4 regions of the Sphingobacterium sp. MAE genome follow, and region 2 is predicted to be linked to each of the others. Evidence: riboswitches for the same ligand, from Rfam matches in the RefSeq annotation. Region 2 holds a riboswitch; each other region holds the start of a gene.
What was found. A riboswitch is a leader RNA that binds a small molecule or an ion and turns the genes downstream of it on or off. The one in region 2 is predicted to bind S-adenosylmethionine.
Positions count from the first base shown of each region.

Region 1 (8,098 bases), 1.6 Mb from region 2:
TAACTAATGACCACTATCCTGACATCTCGACGTACACCCTCTACTTCTTGCAAATACCATAATGGAAAAGTATCATGATCACCATAAGTAAATAAAATTGCATTGGGAGCACAAGTTTCTAAATAATTTTTTGCAACATCCCTTGCTAAGGATTTTTCAGATCGATTATGATCATCCCAATTTTGATTAATAAGTATTAATGGCGCAGCAAATAGACACAGTGATGTTGCGAACAGGGCTGTATTTCTTTCGTTTGCATATTTTTTTAATAGTTCTGAAATAGCAAATACCCCTAAACCAATCCAAATGGCAAAGGCATAAAATGATCCTGCATAAGCATAATCCCGTTCACGTGGTTGTAATGGAGATTGATTTAAATATATAACAATAGCCAAACCTGTAAAAACAAATAATAGTCCCACGACAATCGCATCCTTCTTATTCCTCTTAAAATGCCAAAATGCACCAGCGAGTCCTATCAATAAAGGAAGAAAAAAGTAAGTATTTCTAGTTGGATTATGAATCATTTCATCAGACAATTTGGATTGGCCTCCAAGATGTAGATTGTCAATAGCTCTAATACCTGATAACCAATTTCCTTCTGTTAATGAACCATTTCCTTGTTGGTCATTTTGCCGACCAACAAAATTCCATAGAAAATATCGCGCATACATATGTCCAATCTGATAATTAAAAAAGAATTTTAAATTATCAGCAAAATTGGCTTTTCGGCCTTCTTCAATTCCTAAATAGCCTTTATAAAAATATTGATGATAGGGTTTCTGACTATAAATCCTTGGAAATATGGTTTCTCGATCAAATTGATAACTGGACGACCTTTTTATTGCGGCATATTAATGACTGTCTTTTCTATAATCAACACGTTCATTGACTCCAGTTGGATTTGCATCAAAATATGGACCTTTTATCAATGGTTCTGATTCGTACTGTTCTCGACTTAAATAACCTAAGAAAGAAAAAACATTTTTAGGGTCATTATTGTTTAGGGAAGGATTGGCATTCGCTCGAATCAGAACCATGGTAAAGGAACTGTATCCCAAAAGAATAAAGCAGGTTGCTAGTAATGCCGTATTTAACACAACTTTCCCCTTTCTTATGGAGTAATAGATACCATAAATTAATGTTGATAGAATCAACGCTACAAAAACCAATATCCCTGACCCAAATGCCAGCCCGAGGGTGTTGACAAAAAATAAATCAAATTTGGCGGCATACTTAATGAGATACTGAATCACGCCCCAAAGAATTAATGCCAGTACTCCGAGTCCAATTATCATTGCTTTACTGATTCCCCATAAAGTTGTCCGGTCTGTTTTCTTGAAATAGATGATAAGAGCTATAGCTGGAATCACCAATAAGTTCAATAAATGAACCCCAATTGATAGTCCGATGATATAAGCGATAACGATAAGCCATCGATCTGCTTGTGGTTTATTTGCGCGAGCTTCCCACTTTAATATCGCCCAAAATACTACTGCAGTACACAATGAGGACATCGCGTAGACCTCTGATTCTACTGCTGAATACCAAAATGTATCGGAGAAACTATAGGCTAAGGCACCGACAAGACCTGCTCCCATAATTTTAATAACTTGATTTTTATGAATTGGTTTATCATCAGAATGACTGATCTTTTTTCCTAACGCTGTAATGGTCCAAAATAAAAATAATACTGTCAAACCACTGCATACAGCAGATCCGATATTCATCCAAAAGGCAATCTGAGCCACATTGCCTAATGCAAAATTTGAAAAGATATTCTGTACCATCAGAAACAATGGTGCTCCTGGCTGATGAACAATCTGGAGTTTATAAGCTGAAGCAATAAACTCACCGGTGTCCCACCAGCTTGTTGTCCGCTCAGCCGTAATAATAAAAACTACTATTGCTATGATGGCACATAGCCAGCCTAACATATTGTTCACTTTCTGATAGCTCATGAATGATCCAGGTTTAATTGATGATATATAATCAATTAAATATAATGAAAGAAGATTTCAATTGAACTAGATTAACTTTTTTTAACAAAAAAATACAGCCTATAAAAAAAGCCCGCTACATTTACGTGGCAGGCTGATCGTTAAATAGGTTGATTTAGAATAACTTTTCTACAATACTTTTTGTCGGTCCGGGATTACTCATGGTGTAAAAATGTAAAACGGGAGCCCCGAAATCGATTAATTCTTTACACTGCTGTACTAGCCATTCTTCTCCCACTTGTCTTACATCAGCATTACTTTTACATGCGGAGACCGCTTCACTCAATTCTTCGGGAATATCCAAATGGAAAATCTTAGGTAGGGTAATCAATTGCTTTTTAGTTGTCAACGGTTTCAATCCGGGTATTATAGGAACATGAATACCATTTTCTCTACATTTTGTAACAAACTCCTTGTATTTTTCTACATTAAAAAACATTTGGGTCACGATAAATTCTGCTCCCATTTCTACTTTCTTTTTTAACCATTTGAAATCTGTATTGAAGTTTGGCGCTTCAAAATGTTTCTCTGGATAACCCGCTACACCAATACAAAAGTTTGTTTTTTCAGATATAGCAATATCTTCATGGAGATATTGTCCCTGATTCATATCAACCACCTGTTGCAATAAATCCGTTGCAAATGCATGTCCACCATCTGTTGGAATAAAATCAGAATCACCTTTTCGTGCATCTCCCCTTAGTACCAGCACATTATCAATACCTAAGAAATTTAGATCAATTAATGCATTCTCCGTTTCTTCTTTCGTAAATCCTCCACATATAAGATGAGGAACAGCATCCACTTTATACTTATTCATAATAGCGGCACAGATAGCAACTGTTCCTGGACGTTTACGATAAGCCACACGCTCTAATAAACCGCTTTCGTGTTTCTTATACATATAGTCTTCTCTATGATAAGTCACATCGATAAAGGGAGGCTTGAATTCCATTAGTGCATCCATTGTTTTAAAAATACTCTGGATACCTTGCCCCTTGGCTGGAGGCAACAATTCAAAAGAAAACAAAGTTTTTCCTTTGGCATTACTGATATGATCAACGATTTTCATTAATTTTTTTTAAATATGATTTTGGTTGGCTTACATCGAAATGCACAAGTAAACTTGTTTCAACTTATCTTTCCCATCTCTGAGTTGGGGTAGAATGTAGCACCTTATAAAATAACAGGTTGCTAAGGCTTCATTGGGTCTAGTCCCTCTGCCTTTCTCTATAAGCATCGGCTAATATCGGTAATAGAAATTTATAATCAAAATAATATTAGAAACTTGCTCAAAAAATTATACGCTTATAGCGCTATAAAAACAAGATCAGATAAAATAAATAAGCCACTACACAAAGATGTGTAGTGGCTTATATTTCTTCATGTTCGATAGTGAAGATGTTAAATTTCTTTATACAACTCAACTAAGCCTTCGGGCAAATCAACCTCCAATACTTGATCTTCTGAATCAATACCGAGCATTAAATCATCATTTAATGGGAACATAAGCTCCTTGCCATTGAAATCAACGGTGGCTATAAATTGTTGTGGCATTTCTTGCACATGTGTAATTTCTCCAAGTTCTCCATGTACCTCATCAATCACTAGATACCCAATTAAATCCGTATATCTGAAATCATCAGGATCACGTTCAGGCATTTTATCATTAGGCAGATATACCTTCTTACGGACTAAGGGCTGTGCTTTATCGATATGATCTACATCTTCCAAATTCAAATAAGCGGTACTATTGGTTTGGTATTTAATATTAGCAACAAAATAAGGAACTAATTTTTTATTGACTTCAACAAATAAGACATCAAAATCTAGATCTTGATAATCTTCAAATTCGAAAAAAAGCTGCAGCTCTCCTTTTAATCCTCGTGTTTTACTAATATAACCGATGTAAAAACTTTCTTCTATGGTCATGTTCTAATTTGAAAGGGCAAATTTAAAAATATAAATACAAAATTGCAGTACTACTTTGGAAATAGGAGTTATTTTCTTTTTAAAAAAAAAGCCGGATCATGTCGAACCGGCTTTCTTGATACTGTATGAAAGAAAAATTATCCTTCAGTTTCTTCTGCAGCAGGAGCTTCAGTTTCTTCTGCAGGAGTTTCCTCTGCAACTGGAGCATTTTTAGCAGCAATAGCAGCAGCTTTTTCTTCTTTTTTCTTAGCTTCAGCAGCTAATGCAATTTTCTTAGTTTCAGCTTTTGTATTAGCTAAACCGTCTTTCTTACCAGCGATTCTTGCATCATTAGCTTCAGTCCAAGCAACAAATTTAGCATCAGCAGCAGCCTCATCAAATGCACCTTTTTTAACACCGCCTAATAAGTGTTTTTTGTATAAAACACCTTTATCCGAAAGGATAGTACGAGCTGTGTCAGTAGGTTGAGCACCTTTATTCATCCAATCCAAAGCTTTTTCAAAATCCAAAACGATAGTCGCTGGATTTGTGTTCGGGTTGTAAGAACCAATACGGTCGATGAATTTACCATCACGTGGAGCACGTGCATCTGCTACTACTAAGTGGTAAAAAGGACGTCCTTTTTTACCATGTCTTTGCAATCTGATTTTAGTTGCCATGTTTTCTTGTTATTTATGTATTCAACATATCCCCCGTACTTCATGTAAGAGGGGACGCAAAGATACAAAGGATTTGTGAAAGTAAAAAGCTAAATATAAGAGTCAACTTCCAAGTAATAAGAAAGATGCTACCTTAGCATCCATTCTGAACCGTAGAATGATTTAAAAATCATCCGTTTTAAAGAATATAATCTGGCTTCATAACAGAAAAATAATGGAATTTAATTCGAGAAATTTATTTGTAATTTTACGTCTATTGTTAAATAATAGACATACATACAGTTTTGTCTATTCAAATTAATAAGCGTATTTTCATCCTTCCAAATCAAATTGAATTCATGTCATTAATAGCTCCATTAAAAATATTAAAAGCCTCTGCAGGTTCTGGTAAAACGTTCAGCTTAACTGTACATTACCTAACGCTATTACTTTCAAAAGAAAACAGTTATCGAGAAATATTAGCTGTCACTTTTACAAATAAAGCAACGGCTGAGATGAAAGAAAGAATTTTATCCGTATTGAAGGGTTTGGCTTTGGGTGATCAAAGTAGAAAAATACAGGATTATAGAAGTTTATTGTTGACACAATTTTCACAATGGAATACAAGCTTCATTCAAGAAAAGGCGTACCGGGTCTATCGCAAGATTTTACATGATTATAGTCACTTTACCATTAGTACTATTGATGGATTTTCTCAAAAAGTTATTCGAAGTTTTACATATGAGCTCAATTTGGATGCAGCATATAAAATAGAAATGAATACCAGTAGGGTGCGACAAGAGCTTACTGTCATGTTAAACCAACTTTTGGATAAGCGTCCGGATCTACTGGAATGGATCATTGAATTTGCCGAAAAAAAGATATCAAATAATGAAAATTGGAACTACCGTAGAGAATTAACTAACTTGGCAAATGAAATCTTTTCAGAAAACTTCAAAGAATTTGACAAACATCTTTTATCACAAAATTCGGATAAAGTATTTAATACCTTAAATAAGGAAATAGAAAATTTTACTCAAGTATTCTTAGAAGCCCTAAACGAAGAGATCAAAAGTTTTACAACCACATTTAAATCCTTAAACATTGATCCTGCGGAGTTAAAGGGAAAAAGCAGAAATCCTATTTATTCGTTATCCAATGCAACGATCAATGTGTTCAAACAAAGTACGTCTAAACTCCAGGAGATTATTACTAAATATGTTGATTTAATGGATAAGGAGGATGCTTTTTTAAACGGTAAGAAAGAAATCAATTACGCTTTGAAGCAAGCCTTATTCCCACTTCTAAAAAACTTTAAAATATTACAAGATAAATTCAGTACTTATATCACTTACGAAGCATTCCAAAAAAATTTTTACTATCTCCGTCTTATGAAAGAGATGAGTGACTTATTGGCACAATGGCGTAAGGAAAACAATGCTCAATTAATTTCAGATGCTCAAATTCAATTGAATAAACTGGGATTAGATCAACATGGAGATCCTACTTTTATTTGGGAAAAAATCGGAAACCGTTACCAATATTTTCTTTTTGATGAGTTTCAAGATACTTCACGTATCCAGTGGAAAAATTACAGCCCATTATTAATCAACGCACTTGGAAATGCTTCTGGAAATATTTCAGAGCATTTAATTGTTGGAGATGTCAAACAAAGTATCTACCGTTGGAGAAATGGTGATTGGCGCATCTTACTGCAACAAGCAGAAAAACAAGTCGCCCAAGCCTTTCATATTTCAAATGAAGAAGACCTAAAAGAATTGATAGAAAATGGCTCCTTGGATGTCAACTATAGAAGTCTGCCCAATATTATCCATTTTAACAACTATTTATTTGAGACTATCCCAAGTCATATTCAAAAACTATTAAACGAGCATATTGCAGCTGATCTTAGCGATGAAGGACAATCTTGGTGGAATGAAATGGGTTATAACCATATGATTATAAAAGCTTACGAAGGCGCTTCACAACAAGTACCAAAGTCCAAACTCCAAGATAAGTTACAACAAGGTTCTATTACTGTCAAATATCTGGAAGTAGAAAACAATGTAAGAAGAAGCTCACAGGTGGAGGAACTTGCTGTGAGCTCCTTATGTCAACAAATTGAAGAGTGGATTACATCGGGCAGATATCGCGCAAATCAGATTGGAATTCTTGTACGATCAAATAAGCAGGCAAGATTGATCATCCATGAACTGATGAATTATAGAAATGAAAAACAGCTACAATTTGAAGTTATATCTGGAGATGCACTTGCATTAGAGGCAAATGAGGGGATACAATTACTGATTGAAACACTTAAGGCTTTTGTATTCAATAGTGATAAACATGTATTATATAAAGCAAAACTCACACATCTTTATCATATTATTCAAAAAGGGAAAAGTTTTAGTGCAGATGTCTGGTTAAAATTTAAAGAAAATGATGTTCATAGTTTGCAAGGAGAGCTACCAAAAGAACTGCTGGAAAACTGGGAGCACTGGCAGAAACTTCCTTTGGTCCATCTGGTTGAAAAGTTGATAGAAGCTTACGGATTGACTTCTTTACATAATGCCCATCTGCCTTATATATTGGCCTTTAAAGATATGATTGCTAATTTTTCGGCAAATGGAGAGCGCGGGATTAATCAATTTTTGATCTTTTGGGAAGAAGATGGTATAAAATCGGTATTACCCTCTTCTGGTAAAGTAGATGCTATTGAAGTGACTACAGTACACAAATCAAAGGGATTAGCTTATGATGTGGTTATGATTCCATTTTGCAATTGGACTTTAGATGGCATGGTCAATGGCAACTTCTGGATAGATACCGAAGGAACAGCTCTTGAAGCCATAGGGAAAGCACCGATTAAGTATACTTCTTCTCTAGGACAATCTACCCTATATCAGAAGTACTATGAAGAGATGGTTTTTAATTATATGGATGCACTCAATACTTTCTATGTTGCAACCACTCGAGCAATAGAACATCTTTATATATCCGCACCTGCTTTTAAACAGCTCATCGACAAAAAAACAGGAGAAATTATAGGCGTGGACGTAAAGAATGATTTAATCAGTGATATCGTCTATCAAGTATTGGATAATCATAGAGGAGACTTTACTTTAGTAAATAATGAAATAAACATCGATCATATCATAGCTCGACAAAAAAGTGATCAGGTTGAAATAGGAAAAATCGCTCTGGAACACTATCCCGTTTCAAAAGAATTGGATAAGGCTTTTGATAAATCCTCACAACGTACCATTAACAGCATCTTATTACTTGACAAAGCCTCACAATACGGTGTCATGGCGCATGAAATCATGTCCATTGTAACTACACAAGAGGAAATTGAAACCATCATTAATCTATATATTTCAGAAGGCATATTTACACCGGCTGAGAAATCTGCAATTCTTCATGAGGTCAATCAAATATGGCAACACCAACAAATCAATATGTGGCTGACTGGTGATTTTAAAATTTGGAATGAATCGGCCATCATCACTGCTAAAGGTGAAACCTTAC
Region 1 covers NZ_CM160044.1:4,582,022-4,590,119, forward strand. The annotation lists gene AC06G9_RS19615 (hypothetical protein) at 1-674, opposite strand, end outside; gene AC06G9_RS19620 (glycosyltransferase family 117 protein) at 855-1,961, opposite strand; gene AC06G9_RS19625 (methylenetetrahydrofolate reductase) at 2,116-3,072, opposite strand; SAM riboswitch class I at 3,134-3,239, opposite strand; gene rimM (ribosome maturation factor RimM) at 3,405-3,932, opposite strand; gene AC06G9_RS19635 (30S ribosomal protein S16) at 4,070-4,591, opposite strand; gene AC06G9_RS19640 (UvrD-helicase domain-containing protein) at 4,930-8,098, shown strand, end outside.
Region 1: another riboswitch for S-adenosylmethionine. It lies ahead of AC06G9_RS19625 (methylenetetrahydrofolate reductase); the one in region 2 lies ahead of AC06G9_RS03825 (5-oxoprolinase).

Region 2 (8,098 bases):
ATCCAAGCATTCCTTCAGTTAGATTGGTTGTTTGCTTGGTGGCAAGATCATAACGGTAGATATCCGTATTGGTACTTACGGCATAGTCTGTACCAAATTTTTTCTTGCTCACATATAAAATCGCTTTACTATCGGGCGTCCATTCAAAATCTTCCGATCCGCCAAATGGCATTTGAGGACTGTAAAATGGCTCGTCTTGTAACAGATCAATTGCTTCACCAATTTTTCCATTATTATAGGAAGCAACGAATGGATGGTTAAATTTTCCATTATTAAAAGTATCCCAATGGCGGTAGTCCAGATTGTCGAATACATAGGCATCGGACTTTGGTAAATCCTGATATTTATCTGTACTGTGATACTTTTTGATTAAAACAGCTTTGCTGAATAATATGTATTGACCATTTGGAGATAACTTGACATTTTCTAATTCAGTATCGCTATTTGTCAATTGTACAGCTTCACCCTTATATCTGTTCTTTTTCCAAAGCTGTCCTTTGAACAAATAAATGATATCACCATTTTCTGTTATCTGCACCACAGACTCACCGCCCTTTTCACTAGTTAGGGGAGTAGCGTTGCCTGTTTCCAATGATAAGGTGTATAAGTTTTTCTCTGAGCTGTTGGTCTCCACAGCATAATTTGAGACACCATATACCAGTGTTTTTCCATCAGGTGAAATTCCTTCGGCAGAAACACGTCCTAACTTCCATAATGTTTGCGGGTCTAATGGAGTTTTTGTTGGTGTTTCCATATTAACAGTCAGTTTCGTTTCTTTCTTTTCTTGAGCTATAGTTGCCGAAGCACATAGTAATACAGAAAGCGTTATTAAAGATTTTTTTTTCATCAAAATAATTTATTTTAATAAGGAGTGTGATCATGGATTGAGCTCTTTTCACTCGATTCATAAAAAATACAATTATGAGCATGCAAGATACAAAATCTACTTTATCTTATGTAATTCCTATTTTCTATTTAGGAAGGCTTTTGACGAAGTCATTTTATAAAGCTTTGAAAATTTTAGGTAGATACATATTATGTAATGATCAGGTGATCATATCCGTATTTTTGGGAAATTAAAGCAGAGTATCAAATAAAAAATGCAGATATGCTTGGCACAAACTATCGATGCATCTTTTGTGTATAGTATTAATATTGTGCTCGCAATTGGAAATAAATCAGGAGAGAACTATTGTTTAAAGTAGATATGATAAACGATAAATATACTTTTAAGGAATAGCTTTTTGTAAAAGCTTCAATTGTTCGAAAATAATAAACAACTGAAGCTTATTAGTAAAATAACTGAACTACTTTTTGTAAGCTTGATATCCTAATCTTTTTAATACCGATTTAGAGTATAACAAGCTGTGGATCTGATTCATTAGACTAGTAGATAAATTGCAAAGATCATGTCGTTCTGACTATCCTACTGAACAATTGGAACAAGCGTGTTTTTTTCTAATCGAACTGCTACATACTTGACGGAGGTAAAACCATCTTCTCTTGAAATAATGTTGGAAAGGTCTAAACCTCTTTTAGAAAAAGTACTGATGAGAGCCGTGCGAAATGTAGATTTGGAGGAACCCCAGCCTTTTTCCGATACCGTATCATTGTTGAGTTGTATCAGTTCATTGATGGTGTAATAACTGAATTTTTCCAGTAAGTGTTGATAAAGATTTGGTGTTGACATACAATTTAAAAATTTAAAGGATTAAACCATAAACTGTATCCAGATATTTTTGGTCGAAACCCATATTAATTTACCACCGCGGTTACTTAACTCGGTTGGTATTGCATCGTGCAATTCTGAATACTCTACAAAGTTAGTAGATTTTATTTTGAATCAAAATTTATTTTAAAATAATTAGCTGATATTCTTTTCTAGCATAGGTCTATGTTTTTTGTTTACAATCAAATTGAGAATGTGGCTAATGCTATGTCTTTCTACCGGGATTTTTCATAGGTAAAAAGTGAGAATTTCTAATGTAATTTTAGTTATATCAATTCATTCCTTTCTTCTTGACTTAGAATGTTATAACCTTAATTTATTCAATGAATTACATTATTTTTTTACTTAATTATAATTCGCTATAATATAATTTTTGTTATTTTTTTGGAAAATATTTTCTATAATTGCACCAGTTAATAATTTTTAATGGTAATTTTTTATGATTATTTCTTTAATGAATCTTGATATTTTTATTTATTTGATTGATGCTGAGTTGTTTACTTAACCATCATAATGCTTTATAAGACAATTATAGAGATAAATAGATTTGTATTATAAAAAGTTAAATTTTAAACGATTGCTCACCTTGTATTTTCATAATCACGAATAACTTATAATTATAAATAACCTACTTAATACTATATGGAAAGAAAATTTAGAATATATTTTTTAATACTATTTGCTGTGTTTGTCACATCTTGTGAAAAAGATAATGTTATAGAAAGTACTAACTTGGACATAGCGCAAATTCAAAATAAGAGTCTAAAAGCAAATGGTTCTGGTTCAGATTTTTTTTCTGTAGCTAATAAAATAAGAAGATATATTAGTGAGCAATTTGGAATCAATCATGAAGAGGTACTGTTAGAATCCAAATTTAATGATGATTTAGGTCTTATAGATCTGGATTTACAAGACGTGTTTATTTTTTGTGAAAATGAATTTTCAATTGTATTTGAAGATTCTGACATAGATAAAATTGTTACTGTAAATGATTTAGTAAATTTCTGTTTTCAAAATATGCTAGATGTAGTTGAAATTTATCCTCCAGGTACAAATCCTTCCTATCCAGGGCTTCCTGGAAATCCAGGATTTCCGGGAAGCCCTGGATTTCCTGGAGAAGTAGGAGGGGTAACGGATACAAGAATTAAACTACAGTTGCTTAATAGACCTTTCGGATTATTGCCAGATGTTCCATGTGAAATTATAGAAAAGTGGTTAGCTACTGCTCGACATCAAGTAAAACAAGCACAAATTGATAAATTAAATCAAGTTAGAACAAATCCACACATTGTTCCAAATTTAAATTATGATATAGTAGCACGTGTACAAAAGATTGATGATGCATCCAGTACTGTTGTGAATATGGATTATTATCCTATAAACATTAAACAATTGCCCGTAATAAATGGAATAAGACAGACACCGGAACAATTTTTGAGTGTTATTCGTAAAGATATTAATAATTTTGTAAACAATACATACGCTTCTTTTGACCCATATAACTGGTATGGAATAAATGATAAAAACCTTTGGCTTTCGAATAATCCATTGAGTGCAGTAATTGCGATAGATATTTTGGGACCGGATAATGCATCTGTAATCGTATCGGATTTTTCGAATAATAAATGGACTTTTACAACTATCTATGATCCAAAATATGGACAACATCCAGTTTCAGGAAATAGAGATTTTGGTTTTGTAAAAGAATCGAATGGATCATATACATTTTATACAAGAGGGGTAGATAGATTAACCACAGGGTTTGACGCTCTTGTGGAGTATGTGGCATTTGAGTCGTCCGATAATTTATGGAAGTCTTCCAAGATAAGGTAAGTAGTTATGTTAATCAACATGGTGGTGTTGCAAATATTGTAAGTCCTAAAATTGAGCGGCCTAAGTGGGAAGCTATTAAAAGAGTTGTTAAAGGAGTGGATCCAATAACCACGTTGAGAAGCGACTGTTAATAATTAACATATGAAAGGAACTATAATATTTTTTATAAATGTGGTAATAGCCTACACTTTATTTCCAATTATTTATATTCACGATTATTGGGACAATATTATTAGTGGAAATTATCAAATGTATGACATCCATACTACATCTTTAAGTGATTATTTTTCTCTCATTTTTGAAGGAGCTGGTATATTAGGAACTATATTTTTACTCATAAACCTACTACCATTCCAATTGTTAAAATTAAAATGGCTTTATAAATTTGATCAGAATTTTTATATAAAATCCTTAGGATTTTACTCCTTATTTAATATAGCTTTTGTGTTGATAACCGGCTGGGGGGACTACTGCTTTTAATGTCTCCTTGGTTTAATAATGTACCTTTCTTACTCGTTTTAATTTTGTTCTCCGTCATATTTCAAACCGCTCTCTATATCGCAATCGATAGGAAAATCTTAAAGAAAAAGAATGTATTATAAGCACCATTTTCGAAGGTATCACTTAGTATTACTGATCTTTGAAGTATGAAAAGACTGAATACTATAATTACAATTGCGTAACTCAAATGATAGTCCAGAAAAATATTTTGAAAAGATAGCATAATATTATTGTACAGAGAATAGCGGCGATAAGTAATATAATCTTTTTACAAAGTTTGGATACGCCTTGATCGACAAGATATTGCAGTCCAATTTTAATGACTGAGACTAGAAGCTTATTTAAATCTCTATTAAATCTGCTATGGGCAACTTCCTGAAGTATACAAAAAATGCACGCTATGTTTGTACCAGTAGCGTGCATTCTTCATCCTATATACGGCAGTTTAACTCCGTATTTCTCTTCGCATAAAAATATAATAGGACCACGCAAAGCAGATCATCGTCGCTGCTAAAAGACCACTGACTTGAGGGCAGACCATCAAGAAACTATCCCTAAATGATAGAGGTGCAGGAATGGCGCCAATCATTTGTTCCATCGCAATAGGACCGAGGCTACGTACAGATGGCATGAGCAGGGTTGTAGTCGCATCCATATATAGTTGGCTCGGTGATAACCGAAGCAAGTTTAATATCAATTCATTGTAGCTTAGATATTCCTGTTCCGAAATATAGTTTGGATTCGGTAAAAATGGCCTGATGGCTAGATTGACAAGAATCGGGAAGAATACAGTAAAAAATAGCCAAATACCGATTGCGGTTAAAGCTGAGGTCGCCGGTTGGCGAAACCGTATCGATGATAGTATCGATAGGCTCAACCAAAAGGCAACATATATAACACTGATAAGGGTAAAACCTATAATCCGCAAAAGTTCCTGAGGCTCGATCCGTACCCCTGTACCTAATAAGCCACCGCCAATCATTAGAAGTACTAACGCGATAAACATCGTCCCCACGACAGTGAGCGGAGCAAAGAATTTTGAAAACAAGAGGTTATCACGGTAGATAGGTTGCGCTATCAGACGTGTTAATGTTCCTCCATTGTATTCGGCATTGATCGCATCAAATCCGAGTGCTATGCCAAGTAGTGGCGCTAGAAAATTCAGGAAAACATGAAATGGTGGAATCGAATTGTCCGTCGTGGTCAATAATTTGAGATATAAAAATGATTGATCAGGATCTTTCATATTGTTGACAGCCTCTTTCAACCCGGTGGAAGATACATATAATGAGGCTCCAAACGTCAGTACAATAAGTAGTATCAGTATGATAAAACGCCAGCTGCGAATATGATAGGCAATTTCCTTATTTACCAGTACCTGAATTGGAACCGATGAGTGGCTAATTGTGGAGGAGACTGTGGGATTTTTCATGTTCAAAGGTGCTTGTTTTACTGTTCTCAAAATATGTATTATAGATATAGTCGAGTGCATAATCATGGCGTTGTACAGATAGGATGTCAGCACCGTTGTTGACAAGTAAACGTACTGCCATGGCAGTTATATCGCCATCTGTTTTGATCTCGATCGAGTTATCGCCAACAGAAAGCTTTCTGATACCAGGCAAGTTTTTTAATACTTCTTCAAATAGCGCTACGTTTGCATGTGTTTTTTCAAATGAAATCCATGTTGTTATGCCCTCTTTTTGCTGTAGCTTATTTGCAAGACTATCAATCGAGCCTTCTGCTAGTAGCTTTCCACCAACAAAAATACCCACTCTGTCACAAACGCGCTGTACCTGATGGAGATGATGCGAAGATAGGAGAACTGTCAGATTCTGTTCTCTGCTGAGTCGCTTGATCAATTCTAGGAATTCATCTACACCCTGTGGGTCTATACCTAAGGTAGGCTCATCCAAAATAGCAACTTCAGGAGTCTTGATGAGGACTTCAGCAAGACCGAGTCGCTGCTTCATACCTCTTGAAAAGGCTCCAGTTTTCTTATGGATGTCCTGTCCCAGTCCTACTTGATTTAAGATATCTTGCGCGCCAGACCTAGCTTTAGACTTTTGAAGTCCGTTTAATTCAGCTATGAAAGTTAGGTTTTCCAATGCGGTCATCTCAGGATAGAAACCCACATTATCTGGAAGATAGCCCACTTTTCTTTTAACAGCTATTGGATTTCGGGTGGCATTATGACCACAGACATAAGCTGTTCCTGTGGTCGGCTCGGTCAGTCCAAGCATCATCAAGATAGTCGTCGTCTTGCCGGCACCATTGGGACCGAGAAGGCCGAATACCTCGCCTTTATATATGTTGAGATCTAAATGATCAACAGCCTTTGCCTTTCCATAGTTTTTTGTCAAACCTGTCAATTGGATGATAGGATCCTTCATGATGATTATCTTTTTTATTGAATGAAATAGTGCTATCGTCTTCCGTATTTGCGAATAAGATAATAAATCAGCCCGATAGCCAATAGGATAATCAGCATGCCGACCCAGCCTGAAAGTAAAGAGGTCTTGACTATCATACGAAATGAAATGTCAGCAGTACTGTTCGGTGATTTAACATCAAATTTTGCAGCATAGTCGCCAGCTATGGTTTTATCGGGTACGCGCAAGTCAACTTTTACATCTGTCGACTTGCCAGGCTCTAGCTGCTGTATTGTTGAAGGTGAAAAAGTAGCTTCCCATTTGCTGGGCAACTGAGCGCTCAGTTCTACCGCGTTTAAAGGAAGGGTTCCTGTATTTTTTACTTGAAGGAGGATTTCCTTGTTGCTGCCAGATACGACTTCATCACTAAGTCTTCCACTAGGTGTGGTGAGTTGGAGAGCATAGGAACCCTTTACAACAGCTTCTAGATCGAGATGCAGTGTATCTGTTGGGGATATAGCCTTTAACGGAATTTTATATGTGTTGGGCTTTGCAGTCAGCGGGCAGTTAATTTCGATGTTTATTTCTTGGACTTTGTTTGCTTGCATTTGAAGAGAAGTCACCTGGGATCCCTCTACTCGATAACTGATCTGCCATCCCTCTGGTAATTGGGCGTTTAGATTGTAAGTAACTGTCTGTGATGACCCATTGGTCAATGTGGTCGTGTATCGAAAGGGCTCATTGCTGGGCGCTTCAATATTGAGCAATCTTGCTTCAAAGCTTGACTTTGTTGCTCTGACCGTTTGCCCCGATAGGTAGAGACTGTTGGCCAGTATTAAAAATGAAATAAATAATGGTCTAAAAGATAGACCTAGGCGTGTAATTAGTAGTTTGTTTAACATGATCCAATAACTAAAATTTATATTTAAATAGAATATTAGCTTTAAAAAAATGTTGGTTAGGGTAGTACTTACCTTAAAAAAACGGTTCCAAATTAAATATCAATTTGAAAAAAATCAAGAAAAATCAAAAAATAATTGTAAAATAATGTTTACTTAAGTTTTTTCAATGTACTTTGTACCTAGGGGTCAATCAAAGTTAACTGCCCTAAAAGTCTTTTTTATAATGGCTTTAATATTTTCTCCCAGTTCATCGATTGTGCAGTCCAATGACTTTAGTTGTGTTTTTGTATTATTTTTCTCGTTCCGCATAAGCGCGATGCGTAAAAGTCTATTGCCGGATGCTTGACTATCCCACTTTAATTCGTCAAATAGTTCCTGAACTATTTTTTCACAACTGCTCAAATCAAATGTAGCAATCTGGATGTAACTATCATGACAGTACATCTGAACTTCAATATGATAATTTGATCGTTCCATATTTTAAAAATAATATCTTAATAAAATAGGATAGCCTCCATTGGGAGGCTATCCTATATATGGACTATTTTATGACTTATGATATTTCGATAAGTCGAGGCTCTTTTTGTTTTGCTTCTTCTTTCTTAGGTATGGTTAACCGTAGCAGACCATTTTCATAACGAGCTTCGATATTATCCTGATCGACTACATCTCTGTGAAGTTCAAAGCTGCGTTGGAAGGACTGATAGCTAAACTCCCGTCGGGTATAGTTATCCCGTTTTTCTTCATTTTTTTCTTCTTTT
Region 2 covers NZ_CM160044.1:888,402-896,499, forward strand. The annotation lists gene AC06G9_RS03820 (S9 family peptidase) at 1-847, opposite strand, end outside; gene AC06G9_RS03825 (5-oxoprolinase) at 1,427-1,690, opposite strand; SAM-I-IV-variant riboswitch at 1,726-1,819, opposite strand; gene AC06G9_RS03830 (hypothetical protein) at 2,372-3,562, shown strand; gene AC06G9_RS03835 (ABC transporter permease) at 4,509-5,495, opposite strand; gene AC06G9_RS03840 (ABC transporter ATP-binding protein) at 5,464-6,456, opposite strand; gene AC06G9_RS03845 (COG1470 family protein) at 6,489-7,337, opposite strand; gene AC06G9_RS03850 (hypothetical protein) at 7,524-7,814, opposite strand; gene AC06G9_RS03855 (Hsp20/alpha crystallin family protein) at 7,891-8,098, opposite strand, start outside.

Region 3 (8,098 bases), 1.4 Mb from region 2:
CAGATAAAAAAACCATTGCTGAATAGCAGTAAACGGGTGTATGATTATTTTAAATATCAATTACAAGATCTTCCTCACGAAGAGTTTTGGGTACTGTATCTCAATACAGCCTGCAAAGTATTGGATAAACAGCTGATTGGTAGAGGAGGGAATGATTTTACACCAGTTGATATCCGTATTATCTTACGTTATGCACTTAATTGCACTGCTAATTCCATGATATTAATTCATAATCATCCCTCGGGAACTTGTCAAGCTAGTCAAGCGGATAAAATATTAACAAAAAAAATTATAGATGCATCCACGCTAATGGACATTCGAGTCAATGATCATGTGATCTTCACAGACAATGGGTACTTCAGTTTTCGCGATGAAGGATTAATGGATTAAAGTTAGGTTATCGAGCAAACAATAAGTCTATCATTTAATCTTGAATCAGAAAATAAGGGGAGTTATAGTCTCCCCTTATTTCCATTAATCGTTAAATTTTCTTTTTTGCCTTCTATATAGAATATAGATAATTGCCAGTAAGGCAACTACTGCAAGAATTATATAACTTGAATTAGAATGTTGTTGTGTATTGACTGCATTGGTATCTGCAAAAACCAAGTTGCCTACCATTATCAGTAGAATTGTTAACCACTTAGCCATAATTTATTATTTATTTAGTAACTCCACAATATAGTGATATTTAATATATCAAGCAAATTTTCTGCCAGTTATTTGTAATTGTGGATTGTGCTATATTATTTTATAAAATAAAGTGTTGAAAGCATATATTGACCATGTTTTTTTTAAAGCACTTAAGATGCTGTATAATTTTGTGTATTCTGTTAAAGGATATTTGTTATTTATGCGCTTGATGCGTTGGAATCGAATCGTGTTTTATAATAAATCTTATTGTAGGGTGTTTTTTTACTTAATTCTTGAGGAATTTTTGATCAAAAGATCGATACTTGGTTTTATTTGGAGCTAATTGATATGAGTTTGATCTCTAAAAATTAAATATCAGGACTGAGTATGTATTTGGTATGTAAGTAAATGTCGCTAAACAGATTTGGGTTGAATATTTTTTGATAAAAAAGAACGCTTTATCCTGATATGATGAATAAAGCGTTCTCTTGTTGGATCTACAAACAGCATAATGCTTGAAATCCGATTGATCGTTGTGTTAATTAACCGATCTCAGCGATGAAATTACCTATTTGATTGATTTCATCTTTATGTGCTGTGATTTGCTTAAGATTGATCGTCCCGATGATATATTTAAAGTCAGGAGCATAGTATCTTTCGATGATTTCAGTAAAACCTAGTTTTTCGATCAGGTTGTCTTCCTCATATCTTAAATACACTTTAATTTCATGATCATTGCTATAAGATAGTGCATCGATGTTTAAATGTTTCTTATACTCATATCTATAATCATAACGCAAAGCTGTGATATCAGATAAGACAGCAGATCCAGTAGGGTGACCGCCTGCGCCTTTTCCGTAGAAAAATTGCTCGTCGGCAAAAGCTGCTTTCACAAGTACACCATTATTTTCATTCTCTACATTAAACAAAATATTATCTGCACTGATAAATTTAGGAATGACATAAAGGACTACCTTACTGTTATTGATTTCACGTGCAGTAGGGATAAGTTTAATTTTAAAGTTTTTTTCTTTGGCAAAACGTATATCTTGTGCACCTAATTTATCAATACCAATATTGAACACATCATCTGGATTGACATAGATACCATAGGCATGTGAAGCGACAATGGTCAATTTAAATTTTGGATCAAATCCACCAACATCTAAAGTGGGGTCGGTTTCTGCAAACCCGAGATCTTGTGCTTCCTTCAATGCATCAGCGTAAGGTTGATTCTCGTTGAATACTTTTGACAGAATAAAGTTCGATGAACCATTGAAGATACCTGTTACAGCATGTAATAATTCATTGTCATAGTATTCTTCCAGATTACGAATAATGGGTATACTTCCACATACAGCTCCTTCATAAAGTAAGCTAGTGCCATATTCTTGTTGGATAGCCGCTAATTCCTCCAAATGCGTAGCAATCATTTTTTTGTTTGCTGAAACAACATTTTTTCCAGATTTAAGCGCACGAACTGTTAAAGCATATGCTGCTTCTGCATCATCGATTAATTCTACGACTGTATTGATATCTGGATCGCCTAATACAGCTTCTGCATCCGTTGTAAACAACTCTGGGGCAAGTGATCTTTTCTTGTCAGCATTCTTGATGACAAATTTTTTAATTTCTAAATTTAAGTTTTTAGTCTTGATAATGTCGTACAATCCTTGTCCTACAACTCCGAATCCAAACATTCCAATCGTTAATTTCTTACTCATAGTTGTTTTTTACGCTTTTATATAATGGTGCTATCTGAAATTATTTTATTTTATCGAAAGCTTGTTGTAAATCATCTTTAATATCATCGACATGCTCAATTCCTACCGATAACCGTAATAACCCAACAAATACTCCTGCTGCTTTTTGTGCCTCTGCACTGAGTTGCTGGTGTGTTGTAGCGGCTGGGTGGATGATCAATGATTTTGTATCACCTACATTTGCTAGATGGCTAATTAACTCTAGGCTATCTATAAAAGCATCGGCTTTAGTGACATCGCCTTTTATCTGAAAAGAAAGAACCGCTCCATATCCATTTTTTAGGTATTTCTGTGCATTTGAATAACTTGGTGAGCTTTTCAAGCCCGGATAGTTCACTTGCTCAACTTGCGGATGCGCTTCTAACCATCTAGCGATTTCTAGGGTGTTGTCTACATGACGCTGAACACGTAGCGAAAGCGTTTCTAGACCTTGTATAAGCTGGAATGAGTTGAAAGGTGATATAGCCGGTCCGAAATCACGAAGGCCTTCCACACGTGCACGGATTGCAAATTGGATGTTGCCAAATGGACCATCTGGGCCAAATACATCTGCGAAGACCAATCCATGATATCCTTCAGAAGGTTCAGAAAATTGTTTAAATTTACCATTGCCCCAGTTATATGTACCACCATCAACGATGACACCGCCAATACTTGTTCCATGTCCGCCGATCCATTTTGTCGCAGATTCGACAACAACAGAAGCACCATGCTCTAGCGGTTTGAATAGATAGCCCCCAGCTCCAAAAGTGTTATCTACGATTAAAGGTAAATCGTGTTTTTTAGCAACTGCAGCTATTTTATCAAAATCAGGAATATCATAACTTGGATTTCCAATTGTTTCTAAGTATAATGCTTTCGTATTTTCATTGATCAATGACTCAAACTCCTCAGCTGTTGTCTCTTTCGTGAAGCGGACCTCAATTCCAATTCTTTTAAATGCAACTTTGAATTGATTGTATGTACCACCATAAATATGGCTACTCGACACAAAATTATCACCAGCCTCTAAAATATTATTTAATGCGATGAACTGCGCAGCTTGACCAGAGGCAACCGCCACTGCAGCAACACCACCTTCTAATGCAGCAATGCGTTTTTCAAAAACATCTGTTGTCGGATTCATCAGACGGGTATAGATGTTTCCAAACTGTTTTAATGCAAATAAGTTAGCGCCATGTTCCGCATTTTCAAATACGTATGAGCTGGTTTGATATATAGGTACTGCACGTGCGCCAGTAGTTGGGTCTGCAACTTGTCCTGCATGAACTTGTAGAGTTTCGAATTTTAAATTTTTATTTGTAGACATGGTTTTTTATAATTAATTAGTTGAATATTTTCGTGAATATTATAGAGTGAGGATCTGCACATGTAGATGCACTTGCTATCCATTAAGTAAAAAATGGATAGATCTAACAATAAAACATAAACATGTGCTCAAACATTCGCATTGAACTTGATGCAAGAGTTGTAAATGTTACGTTGGTAATTGAACTTACCCTGTTGTTTTTTTGTAATGTAAATATCATTGTCGTTTCATTTATATCCTCCATAACAATATTGATATGGACAGGAATTGGCACCTTTTCAAACGTATTTTGAAGGTTGCCAGTGGGTCATTGAGCCAGTCTCTCGCCACTTCTTTATAAATCAAGACCTGATTGAAAGGTTTTGATTAGGTGTATTTCGATTCGATCTACGTTGCAAATATATGTCTTGGAATTTAGAAACCAAAATATTTTGAATTATTTATTTAATACATGAGTAAAAAATGTAGTTTCTTTTTCTTGAGAAAAAGGTGTAATTATTAAATATGAAGAGTGTTAAGTAATTTAGGTTAATTATGGAATCAAAAGAAAACAAAGGATAAGGGAGATGTGCGTCTTCGCATTCTTAAAAGGTGAAAAAAACGCTTTGCACAAATCGGTTACAATTCGACATCTATTCGTAAAGTAGCCGCCAATCCGCTATAATTCCCATTATTATCTATCTGTCCTATAAGGACAAGAGTGATATCGGATATGCTGTTCATCAAGAAGAGCATTTACACATTGATCCTAGTAGAAATAAAGGTTGAATCAAAAGAACAAGTTGATGATTCTCTTAGTTTAGAGAAATGGTTGATTGTATGTGATCGCACAATGGCCGATGATGATGGCTGCGAACAAAAAAATGCTAGAAGTATTGGCTTCTAGCATTTTTTAACTTAAGTGAACGACCCTAAACTAATAACAGGAGCTTTATTTTATAATGCGCTTTATTTTATTAGATTTTTTAATCAACTTATGTAATTGTGTATAGTTTTCCTCTTGAATAGCATCTTTCAGAGCTTGCAACTGTTTAATATTTTCTTCCAATACTTCTAATACGTTTACTCTATTTTGTTTAAAAATAGGTGTCCACATATCGGGAGAGCTTTTAGCCAAACGTACTGTGGATTCAAATCCAGAACCCGCTAATTCAAATATCCTGCCCTGTGATTTTTCTTTTTCTAATACCGTTAAGGCTAGCGCAAAAGAAGTCAGGTGGGAGATATGTGAAACATAAGCGGTATGGGTATCATGTTCTTCCGCAGTCATAAATGACGTGCGCATTTCCAGTTGTTCAGTAATGGAATCTGCGAGTTCAAAAGCGTCTTCATCAGATTTAAAAGCCTCCACGTAGACCATCATTTTATCTTTGAACAAGTTTGGTAAAGCTGCTTCTGGGCCAGAATATTCAGTCCCTGCCATAGGGTGAGCCGCCACATACCGACCACGATTTGGATGTTCTGAGATCAATTGTAAAATATTAAGCTTAGTAGATCCCATGTCAATAATGACTTGGTCTGTTACTAGATCTAATAATTTTGGTGCCAACGAGATAATCGCATCCACAGGAGCCGTGAGAATAATGACCTTGCATTTTTCTAGTGCCTCTTCCAACGTTGCTTTCTGATCGATAAAGCCAATTTGCAATGCTTTTGTTAAGTTAGCATCACTTTTGTCGACACCAAATACCTGATCACAAAAATGCTTTTCTTTTAGTTTCATGGCGACTGAGCCACCAATTAAACCGACGCCAATAATGGCTATATTTATCATGTTATTTTAATCTTAATTCGTTTCTTTAACTTCTTTAATTCGCTCAATAGCCTCTTGCAACACTTCAACTGAAGCACATAAACTAATTCTGATATAGGAGTTTCCAGCAGTTCCAAATATACCTCCTGGAGTAATGAAGACACGTGATTGATTTAATACCTCATCACTAAGAGCGTAGCCCGATTCGTAACTGTCAGGAACTTTTGCCCACACAAATAAACCAACTTGATTTTTTTTGTAGATACAGCCTAGCATGTTCATGATTTCAAAAACTAATGCTCTTCTTTCATTGTAGATTCCATTTAATTCTTGATACCACGATTGATCTAATTGTAATGCTTTGGCCGCAGCAAGCTGTGCTGGCAAGAACATGCCAGAATCCATGTTGCTTTTAAATCGCAGCACTTCATTGATACGTTCTTCTGCACCCACTAACATACCGATTCGCCATCCAGCCATGTTCGATGACTTACTTAATGAATTAAGTTCTAAGGCAACATCTTTTGCTCCTTCAATAGACATAATACTCTTAGGGCTGTCTGTCAAGATAAAACTATAAGGGTTATCGTGGCAGATTAAAATATGGTTTGCCTTTGCAAAAGCAATCAATTCAAGATAAAATCCTTCATTCGCACTAGAGCCCGTAGGCATATGTGGATAGTTGATCCACATCAGTTTTACTTTCGATAAATCGTTTTCAGAAAGCTTTTTAAGATCAGGTAACCAATCTGTTTCCTCAGATAAATCATAGGTAATAGCTGTGGCTCCACTTAGTCGCACTGCAGCGGCATAAGCAGGATATCCCGGGTTTGGTATTAAAACCTCATCACCTTCTTGCAAGTAAGTCATGCAAATATGAACAATACCTTCTTTAGAACCTATTAAAGGTAAAATTTCTGTATTTGGATTGAATGTTGCCTGATAATAGCGTTGATACCAATCTGCAATAGCTTGTCTCAATATAGGCGAGCCTTTATAGTTTTGATAGCCATGTACATTGGCTTTAGCCGCTTCTGTCGTCAAGGTCTGAATTACTTCAGGATGAGGTGGTAAGTCTGGGCTTCCGATACCTAAATTAATCACACGAGCACCTGCTTTATTGAGCTCATCAATTTCTCTTAATTTTTTTGAGAAATAATATTCTTCGGTTTGTTGCAACCTTTTGGCAACTTCTATTTGCATTATGTTCTGGTATTTTACTATTTACAAGGACTAAATTAGGTTTTTTCTATTAAAATAATAGTATAACCCATTGTACATTTTAAATAATGTTGCTTTTTAAATTATTGATATTTCCGTTGCATATATTTTTGTTGATGTAGTGCATGGTGTTATTGCATTCATCTTGATCAAGATTGCGGTTTTGAATTCATCAAAACATGGAGCATGATTATCAATAGATATGGTGTACGTTGATATCAAGTATAAAAGGCTTTTTTATCCGTAATCTATTGTAATACGTCTCGATATATATGTAGAGCGACCCCAATATATCTTATACATGCAAGCAGGTTGCGAACAGGGTAGTATCATGGTGAAAATACTATAAACATGGACTGAACACGGACTCAACATGGACTTAACATGGACTTAACACGGATTTAAGAAGAATATAATAAGCATATCATACCTATTTATGATGAAGCAAACTCGAATAATCTGCGAATACAAGCTCTACTTATTGAAAAGCTAATGCCAATAAAAATTGGGTTTATTGTTGTTAAATCGTGTTTTTTGTAAATTTATTAAAAGATTAGTAATCCCCTCAATAGATTGATTGGCATAAACTAGAGTTATGCTTGAACGGTTAATAATCAATCAACGAGTCCGAGTCAATTATGATCAATAAGATGTTTTCTGAGTTATATTCATAAATCATAATGCAAAACCGCTAGGTATATTGTGGTTTAAATTTGGTGTTTATTGGATGAAATTTATAATATCATCGAAGTGCAAGATTTCATTCCTTGAAAGTATTCCTTATATATTGCGCGTAATTTTAGTATTTTTGCTACCTTAATATTATAAATGAAAACTTACTTTAGGTTATTATCTTTTGCCAAACCCATTGAGAAATACGCAATTCCGTATATTATCTGCACCCTAATTACGGTTGTATTCAGCACATTGAATTTGGCGTTATTAGCTCCTTTGTTGCAAACTCTTTTCAATACAGATCAAGTTTCTTCTCATGTAGTATTAGCAAAGCCCGATGGATATTTTGATATTCTCGGTTACTTCAATTATTATGCAAGTCTGGCTAACCAACAGTTCGGTGCTTATGGTGCATTGAAGTATGTCTGTATCGTGATCGTAATTTCCGTATTTATAAGCAATTTGTTTCGTTATTTAGCCCAACGAATTATGGAAAATTTGCGTATTCACACTTTATTGAATTTACGGAAGACGGTATTTGATAATGTCATGGATCTACATTTAGGCTATTTTAATGGACAGCGTAAAGGCGATATTATTTCCAAAGTATCTTCTGATGTTCAGGTTGTACAGTATTCTGTTACAGGTACATTGCAGGTTGCTTTTAAAGAGCCACTTCAACTCATTGCATATCTGGTTATGTTATTTGTTATTTCTGCAAAACTGACTTTATTCGCTATGCTC
Region 3 covers NZ_CM160044.1:2,291,843-2,299,940, forward strand. The annotation lists gene radC (RadC family protein) at 1-390, shown strand, start outside; gene AC06G9_RS09690 (homoserine dehydrogenase) at 1,176-2,357, opposite strand; gene AC06G9_RS09695 (O-acetylhomoserine aminocarboxypropyltransferase/cysteine synthase family protein) at 2,398-3,705, opposite strand; SAM riboswitch class I at 3,934-4,048, opposite strand; gene AC06G9_RS09700 (prephenate dehydrogenase) at 4,637-5,479, opposite strand; gene AC06G9_RS09705 (pyridoxal phosphate-dependent aminotransferase) at 5,492-6,661, opposite strand; gene AC06G9_RS09710 (ABC transporter ATP-binding protein) at 7,508-8,098, shown strand, end outside.
Region 3: another riboswitch for S-adenosylmethionine. It lies ahead of AC06G9_RS09695 (O-acetylhomoserine aminocarboxypropyltransferase/cysteine synthase family protein); the one in region 2 lies ahead of AC06G9_RS03825 (5-oxoprolinase).

Region 4 (8,098 bases), 530 kb from region 2:
ATTAATTTTTGAAGGTATTGAAATAGAATCTCTTCATCTTCTTCACCATAATTTAGGTCTGTTCTTGTCTAAAGAGGAAGTTTTTATCGGAAAGTATGAACAAAACGGGGAACAGATATCGCTGATCCTTAATTCTTGGAAAAGTAGTTTGTTTTCCTTACCTGATATTAAGTATTACTGGAAATTGTATGGAAAGTTTGAAAAAGTTTAGTCGTTTAATAATCATATTACAAAATATGCCTACAGATACCTTTAGACATATTTTGTAATCTATGTTAGTTTTTACTGCCGCCACCAAAAAGTTTAGCAAGTAGCCATATTACTAAAGCTACAACAACAACAACGATGATTATACCTGACCAAACTCCTGCTTTAAAAATGCCTTCAATGACCGAACAGCTGGATAAAGAAAGGCAAGTTAACACGATCAACGTGAATGGAAATATTCTTTTCATAATATATTGAATTTTAATAAAGAACAATTATTAAGACTAAAAAGTTTGTTTCTACTATTTATTTCTTTAAAATGGTAAATCTTCTTCGAGGATTTCTTCTACCATGATTGTGTTGCTAGCTTGAGCTGATCTGGATTTATTCATCACCACAATATTGCCCACTTTAATTTCAGTGACCTGTCTTTTATCACCATTATTATCTTCATATTCGCGATAGACAATTTTGCCTTCAGCTAGGATTTGAGTTCCTTTCTGACACTGCTTTTCAATCATGTTATTGATGTTACCCCATACTACTAATGTATGCCATTGGGTTTCGTCTACCCAATCTCCATTTTTGTTTTTAAATAGATCTTTTGTGGCTAATCGAATCGATGAAACTTTTGTTCCGTTCGTACTTGTCCTAATAATTGGATCAGCACCTATATGACCGATCAGTTGGACTTTGTTTCTTAATGTACTCATAACTTTACTTTTAAATGTTTGTAAAAATGTTTAACTTAAATACTTGCTTTCCTTCGAATTATTCTTGAGGAACAGAAGCAAAGATGAAACGTAAAGCGAGTTTTAGTCGGTGATTAAACGTTTGTAGTCGACTATAGTCGTTTGTAAACGTTTGTTGTCGTTTATTTTGAGATTTATGGAAGAAGAAATTAATTTAAAAAGTTGTCTAGAATGTAAAAAGACACTAATAGGTAGGTCTGATAAAAGATTTTGTGATGATGCCTGTCGCAATAGCTATAATTATAGGCAAAATAGTGATCACACTAACTTGATTAGAAAGATCAATCATACATTACGTAAGAATAGACGTATTCTACAAGAAGTCCTGGGAGAGGAGGGGATGCTCAAAATAAGCAAGGAAAAGATGTTGTTGCAGGGCTTTGATTTAAAATATCATACTCATAATTTCACCAATGTAAAAGGACAGACTTATTATTTTATTTACGAATATGGCTATTTGTTACTGGAAAATAATTTATTGTTGATCGTAAAACGCGTACCTAAATAGTTTCTTGAAAAATTTATTTTGAAATTTCAATTTTGTTTTAAATATTTGCATATTAATTAGGTATTCACAATTAAAAATAGAAGAATATGTTTGCTATATTAAATAACCCGACTTCAATCCAAAAGAAGGATCTTGGGGATATTCTTCAGAATACTTTTTTCTCGTAGTTACTCCTCCTTTTGACTTTATTTTGGTCTCGACAATGTTCGAGTAATTCATGATGTCTTATATATTTCGGAAGTCGAAGTATATAAGATGATCTTTTATTAATTACTGTTTCTGATATAAACATCGTTTATGTCAGGATCTTTTGAGAATTGATGCAATATATTTTATGAATAAATATGTGTTACAGGCATTGGATAATTATCCATATTACCTGGAAAATACGATAGAATCTTTGTCATATGCCCTATCTTATGACGAATCAAATACGATGGCGCTATGCCTGATGGGGAGGCTTCATGCTGAACAATTGTTTGATTTTGAACAAGCAAAGAAATATTTTCAAGAAGCTTTAGTACATAATTTATATGCTTTGGAAATTTATCAACCTTATATACAGACTTTGATTGATACCAATGCATATGAAGAGGCTGAAAAAACAATTGAGTTTGCTCTAACAATTCCTGGAGTTTCAACTTCATTATTTCTATTAAAAAGAGTACTCATATTGGAAAAACTTAAAAAATTTAAAAAAGCCTTAAAAGTATTAAAATTGGTTAGATTGGAAAATGTAGATACTGAGATGTTGGCCACGATCAAAGATATTGAAGATCGAATTAAAGGAAAACGGAAAATAGGACGTAAACAAAAAATAACGAAATGATAGGTTGCACGTTCTAATGTATGGACAAATTCAACAAATTGTGACTATAATAAAAAAAGTACTAGACGTATATCCTTCCATTGAATTAAAGAAGGGTATACGCTTTAAATATCATCATGCATCATCGTCATATAAAACGTATTATCTTCTTTTCATTGAAGAGGTACAAACTCATTAAAATAGAAAGTCTGATGCAATAAAGCATTGAGTATGATAAGGTGACGAGATTGCTTTCTAAAAATCAATTACGGCACTAATTTCTCTCGGACTTTATTGCCTTTGTGGTCTATTCCGTAAAACAAGAGATAATCGACTCGTGTCCCTAGACCAGACGTTCCTTCCTTTTGTTTGATAAAAATACGATGTAGATTAAATTTGTGTCCATTTAATGTGGTTTCTACATAGGGTTTACCTGCTTTATCGACCTTAAGATATAGCGGTTGATTTTTATAAGACACAATCTCAAACTCAACTATATTGTTCTCTAAATTTTTTGAAATGATTCCGTATGCGAATTTTTGTTGAATACTCGTTAAAGGTTTAATTTCTCCTCCTTTATCATACAAAATTCGATAGTTATTGATAGGAATGTTGGCATTGAGATGCTGTTTATCAATCATATTGGCTTCATATACATAAGTGTTATGGCCTTCGCTATGTTGAATATAAAAAAGGGTGTTAGATTTGAAAGGAGGGATCGGATAACCTTCTTGTGCATAGATATAGATAGATGAAAAAAACAGCAAACAGAAAAACCAGCTTAAAATTTTCATGATATACACTTTTTTTGATTACAGTAAAATTAATCTTTCTGTGTTAAAGAAATAGATAGAGCGTATTATTTTTTTGTAAAAAAAAGATCCCGAAGTAATTTTACTTCAGGATCTTTTATATTTATAATTCTAAAACGCTAAACTTATTCAGCTCTTAAGATTTTGGCAGCTTCAACCATCGCTTCTAAAGCAGCTTTAGTTTCTGGCCAAGCACGTGTTTTTAAACCACAATCAGGATTCACCCAAAGTTGTTCTGCAGGAACTACAGCTTTAGCTTTGCGCAATAACTCAACCATTTCTTCTGTACTCGGTACACGAGGAGAGTGGATGTCATATACACCTGGTCCAATATCGTTTGGATATTTAAAGTCAGCCGCAAATGCATCCAATAATTCCATTTGTGAGCGAGAAGTCTCGATGGTAATTACATCAGCGTCCATTGCAGCGATATCTTCGATGATATCATTGAATTCAGAGTAGCACATATGTGTGTGAATCTGTGTATCGTCATCTACATTAGAAGATGAAACACGGAATGAACGCACAGCCCAATCTAAATATTGTTGATGATCGGCTTTACGCAACGGAAGACCTTCACGAATTGCTGGTTCATCGATTTGAATAATTTTGATACCTGCTTTTTCTAATGCTTGTACTTCATCCAAAATTGCTAATGCAATCTGATAAGTTGTGGTAGAACGTGGTTGATCGTTACGTACGAATGACCATTGTAAGATCGTTACTGGACCTGTTAACATCCCTTTTACCGGACGGTTAGTCAAAGTTTGGGCGTATGAAGACCAACGAACAGTCATATCAGCAGGACGGTAAACATCACCATAAATAACAGGAGGCTTTACACAACGTGAGCCATATGATTGTACCCAACCATTCTTAGTGAAGGCATAACCCGCTAATTGCTCTCCGAAATACTCAACCATGTCATTACGTTCGAATTCACCATGAACTAATACATCGATATCTAATTGCTCTTGAAGACGGATTGTTCTTTCTGTCTCCGCTGCGATTTCTTTGTCATATTGTTCTTGAGTAATTGCACCTTTTTTCAAATCAGCTCTCCATTTACGGACATCTTTTGTTTGTGGAAATGAACCAATTGTCGTAGTTGGGAATGCTGGAAGGTTAAATTTAGCTTGCTGTGCTTCTTTACGAGCAGCGAATGAAGATGTGCGTTTTGCGTCGTCGTCAGTGATGTTTGCAGTACGCTCTTTGACTTCCGGTTTGTGAATTAAAGAAGATGTACGACGGTCTTCTGCAGCAGCTTTATTAGCTTCGAAACGCTCCGCAGTTTTTGCATCTACTTCACCTTCAGCTAAGATCGCTAGATCTTTTACCTCTGCTAATTTTTGCTTAGCAAATGCTAACCAATTTTTAACTTCTTTAGGCAATGATTCTTCGTTATCCTCATTGTCTAAATCAAAAGGTACATGTAATAAGGAACTTGAAGGTCCTACTAATACACGGTCTTTGCCTAGAGCATCAACCGCTTTTTTGATTTGTGCTAAAGATTTTTCGTAATCATTTTTCCAAATGTTACGTCCTTCAACAACACCTAATGAAAGTGTTAATGAAGCAGGAACTTTAGCTAATATAGTGTCGAGTTGATTTTCACCTCTTACTAGATCAACATGAACAGCATAAACTGGTAAGTTTAGAGCGGTTTCTTCGTTGTCACGTAATGCCTCGAAATAAGTCGTTACAATAATTTTGATGTCTTGAGCAGCAGCAGCTAATTTAGTAAATACACTAGTGTATAAAGCACGTGTTGCATCATCGATATCTAAAGCTAAAAATGGCTCGTCAATTTGTACATATTTTGCACCAGCAGCAGCCAATTTGCCTAAGATTTCTTCATATACGGGAACCAACTTATCGATTAGATCGATACGATTGAAACCAGATTCTTTTTCTTTACCTAATAATAAGTATGAGATTGGGCCGATTAATACAGGCTTAGTTTCGATACCTAAAGATTTTGCTTCATTGTATTCGTTTAAGAATTTCTCTGAAGTCAATTTGAATTCTTGATTTTTTACGAATTCTGGAACAATGTAATGGTAGTTAGTATCAAACCATTTTGTCATTTCCATTGCCGTTACATCAACGCCATCTTGTTGAAAACCACGCGCCATTGCAAAGTAAAGGTCCAAATTGTATCCTTTATCTTCGTTGTTTAAGAGTGATTGGTATTGTGCTGGAATAGCACCTACAGTTAGAGTCAAGTCTAATACTTGGTCATAAAATGAAAAATCATTTGAAGGGATCAAATCGATGCCAGCATCTTTTTGAGTTTGCCAGTTGCCTTCACGGATTTTCAGTCCAGCCTGCAATAATTCTTGCGCGCTGATTTTTTTAGCCCAATATGCTTCATTGGCCTTTTTCAACTCGCGGAAGGCACCTACACGTGGGTAACCTAAGTTGTTCGTTAGTAACATAAATATAAAATTATTTTATTTGTTCAACCTTAACGAAGCAAGAAATTAGATGGATTTTTTTTATTTGAAATAAAAAACGATCAAAAATTCTTGAATCTATTTACTAAATTTTTTGATTGCTTTTAGAGAGGAGGGCACAAGATATATTTGTGTCTAGCTTATCATTCCCACTTTTTGATGGGGTAGAATGTAGCACCTTGTCAATCGACAGGTTGCTAAGGCTTCATTGGGTCTATTCCCTCTGCCTTTCTCTATAAGCGCTGTAAATATCGGAATTAGTTTTATAAAAACAAATATTTTGTAACTTTTATATCAAAATGACAATAAATCAAGGCTTAAAATTGAAAATTAGCAGATACACCAAGTTGTTTCCCATTGTAAAATGGAGTTGCCATGGTTAAGTAACTTGTCTTTCTTGATTGCAAATGTTTATCAAATAGGGGTAATAGCCAGTATGCTATTTTTGTTCCCATGATACCAATACCTGCTCCCATAGCGACATCCGAAAACCAATGTTTCTGATTGTACATTCTGAGGTACCCTGTACCCGCAGCTATTGTGTATCCTGCGATACCGTACCAAATGGATTGATCTTTATACTCTTGCCATAACATCTCGGCTCCCGTAAATGCGACAGCAGTATGTCCGGATGGGAATGATTCATGATCAGCACGATCTGGTCTCCAAGTAGGAGTGGTCTGTTTGATCGTGTATACCGTAGATAAGGTGATGGCATGAGCGATCGCACTAATGGCTAGACGTTCTTTGAAGTTATGTTTACTTGGGACACCTAGGAAATTGAGACCGTAAACAGCTGCTGAAGGAATAAAAACACTGACATTATCAAATTTGAATGTTTTTGATGGATCATTGTTTATGGAATTATTTATCTGTTGATCTTTATTTTTGAGGTATGGGCTGTTTAAGGAGATTATGCCATAAGTCATTAAAGCAGCGGGTACTATTAATTGTTTATAATTTATTTGACTCCTACTGGTGTCAAAATCTTCATTATTTTTTTGTAAAGTATCTCTTTGCGCATAAAGAGATGGAGAGTAGCAAAAGATAGAAAGGATAAAAAAAATTGTTATTGATATTTTCATTGTAGCAAGATAAACAAAAAGAGATGTTTTAACATCTCTTTATTATTCGGAGTAAATGTATATTAGCTGACCAATAATTTATAGCCTTTTCCATGTACGTTAACAATCTCAACTTTTGGATCATCTCGTAGATATTTTCTCAGTTTACTTAAGAAAACGTCCATACTTCTCCCTGTGAAATAATTGTCATCATGCCAGATTTTTAAAAGTGCTTCTTCTCTTGTCAGTACATCATTCTTTTTTAAACAAAGTAACCTTAATAATTCGGCTTCTTTTGTCGATAGCTTCTGCTGCACACCTTTGTGGGCTATTTGCTGACTGGTATAATCAAAGAAGTATTCTCCAATTTCAAATTTATCGCTCACAACCTGATCATCTTTTTCTCTTATAACACGTTTGAGCAACGCATTTATGCGAAGGAGTAATTCTTCTACTCGAAATGGTTTTGTGATGTAATCATCGCCGCCAAGTTCAAAAGCTTCTGTCTTATCTTCCATCATGCCTTTTGCGGTAGCAAATATGATCGGGGTTGTCGTATTTATTTTCCTGATTTCTTTACCGACTGTAAAGCCATCTTTTTTGGGCATCATGACGTCTAAGATACATAGATCATATGTGCTTTTGCGAAATTGATTGACGGCCTCTTCACCATCAGTGCATAAGGTAACATCAAATTTTCCCTTAAGCTCTAAATAATCTTTTAATAAGTCTCCTAAGTTTGGATCGTCTTCTGCTAATAATATCTTCTGCATATTCTTATGGTTTTGTTCGAATATTGATGATAATATACGAAATTAATATCGATTTAAATTTAATTTTTTATAGGTAATACGATGTCAAATTGTGTTCCCTTGTCTTTGTCACTTTTTACTTGAATTTTGCCATTCATTCTTTTGATGATATCGTACACATATGAAAGTCCTAACCCAAAGCCTTTCACATTGTGGACATTTCCTGTTGGAATGCGGTAAAATTGATCAAATATTTTTAAGAGATGATCCTTTGCCATTCCGATCCCATTATCAATAATTGTTATGTGAATGCTGTCTTTTGTATTTTTAGTTTTAACAGTTATGTGTGGATTATCTTTACTGTATTTAATGGCATTGTCCACCAAATTGAAAAATACATTTGATAAATGAAGTTCATCACCTACTACAACATCGTTTTTTGCGTCAAAATGATGTTCAAATTTACCACCTACTTTTTGTAATTGCAGCTGCATACTATCCAGCACTGCTGATAATAGATCATTAATATGGATAGGCGTTTTTTCTAGTTTTAAAGTCTCTTTTTCGAGACGGGCTATATCTAAGACTCGTTCAATATGATTGCCTAATCTAACATTCTCATCATATATGATATTGGCAAGTCGCTTTACTCGACGCTCATCTGATATGATTTCGGGATCACGTAGAGACTCACTGGCTATCATGATCGTAGCGACAGGAGTTTTAAATTCGTGCGTCA
Region 4 covers NZ_CM160044.1:354,615-362,712, forward strand. The annotation lists gene AC06G9_RS01475 (helix-turn-helix domain-containing protein) at 1-211, shown strand, start outside; gene AC06G9_RS01480 (hypothetical protein) at 276-455, opposite strand; gene AC06G9_RS01485 (single-stranded DNA-binding protein) at 522-920, opposite strand; gene AC06G9_RS01490 (hypothetical protein) at 1,096-1,467, shown strand; gene AC06G9_RS01495 (hypothetical protein) at 1,802-2,296, shown strand; gene AC06G9_RS01500 (DUF4833 domain-containing protein) at 2,542-3,069, opposite strand; gene metE (5-methyltetrahydropteroyltriglutamate--homocysteine S-methyltransferase) at 3,213-5,525, opposite strand; SAM riboswitch class I at 5,681-5,785, opposite strand; gene AC06G9_RS01510 (phosphatase PAP2 family protein) at 5,861-6,628, opposite strand; gene AC06G9_RS01515 (response regulator transcription factor) at 6,691-7,380, opposite strand; gene AC06G9_RS01520 (sensor histidine kinase) at 7,440-8,098, opposite strand, start outside.
Region 4: another riboswitch for S-adenosylmethionine. It lies ahead of metE (5-methyltetrahydropteroyltriglutamate--homocysteine S-methyltransferase); the one in region 2 lies ahead of AC06G9_RS03825 (5-oxoprolinase).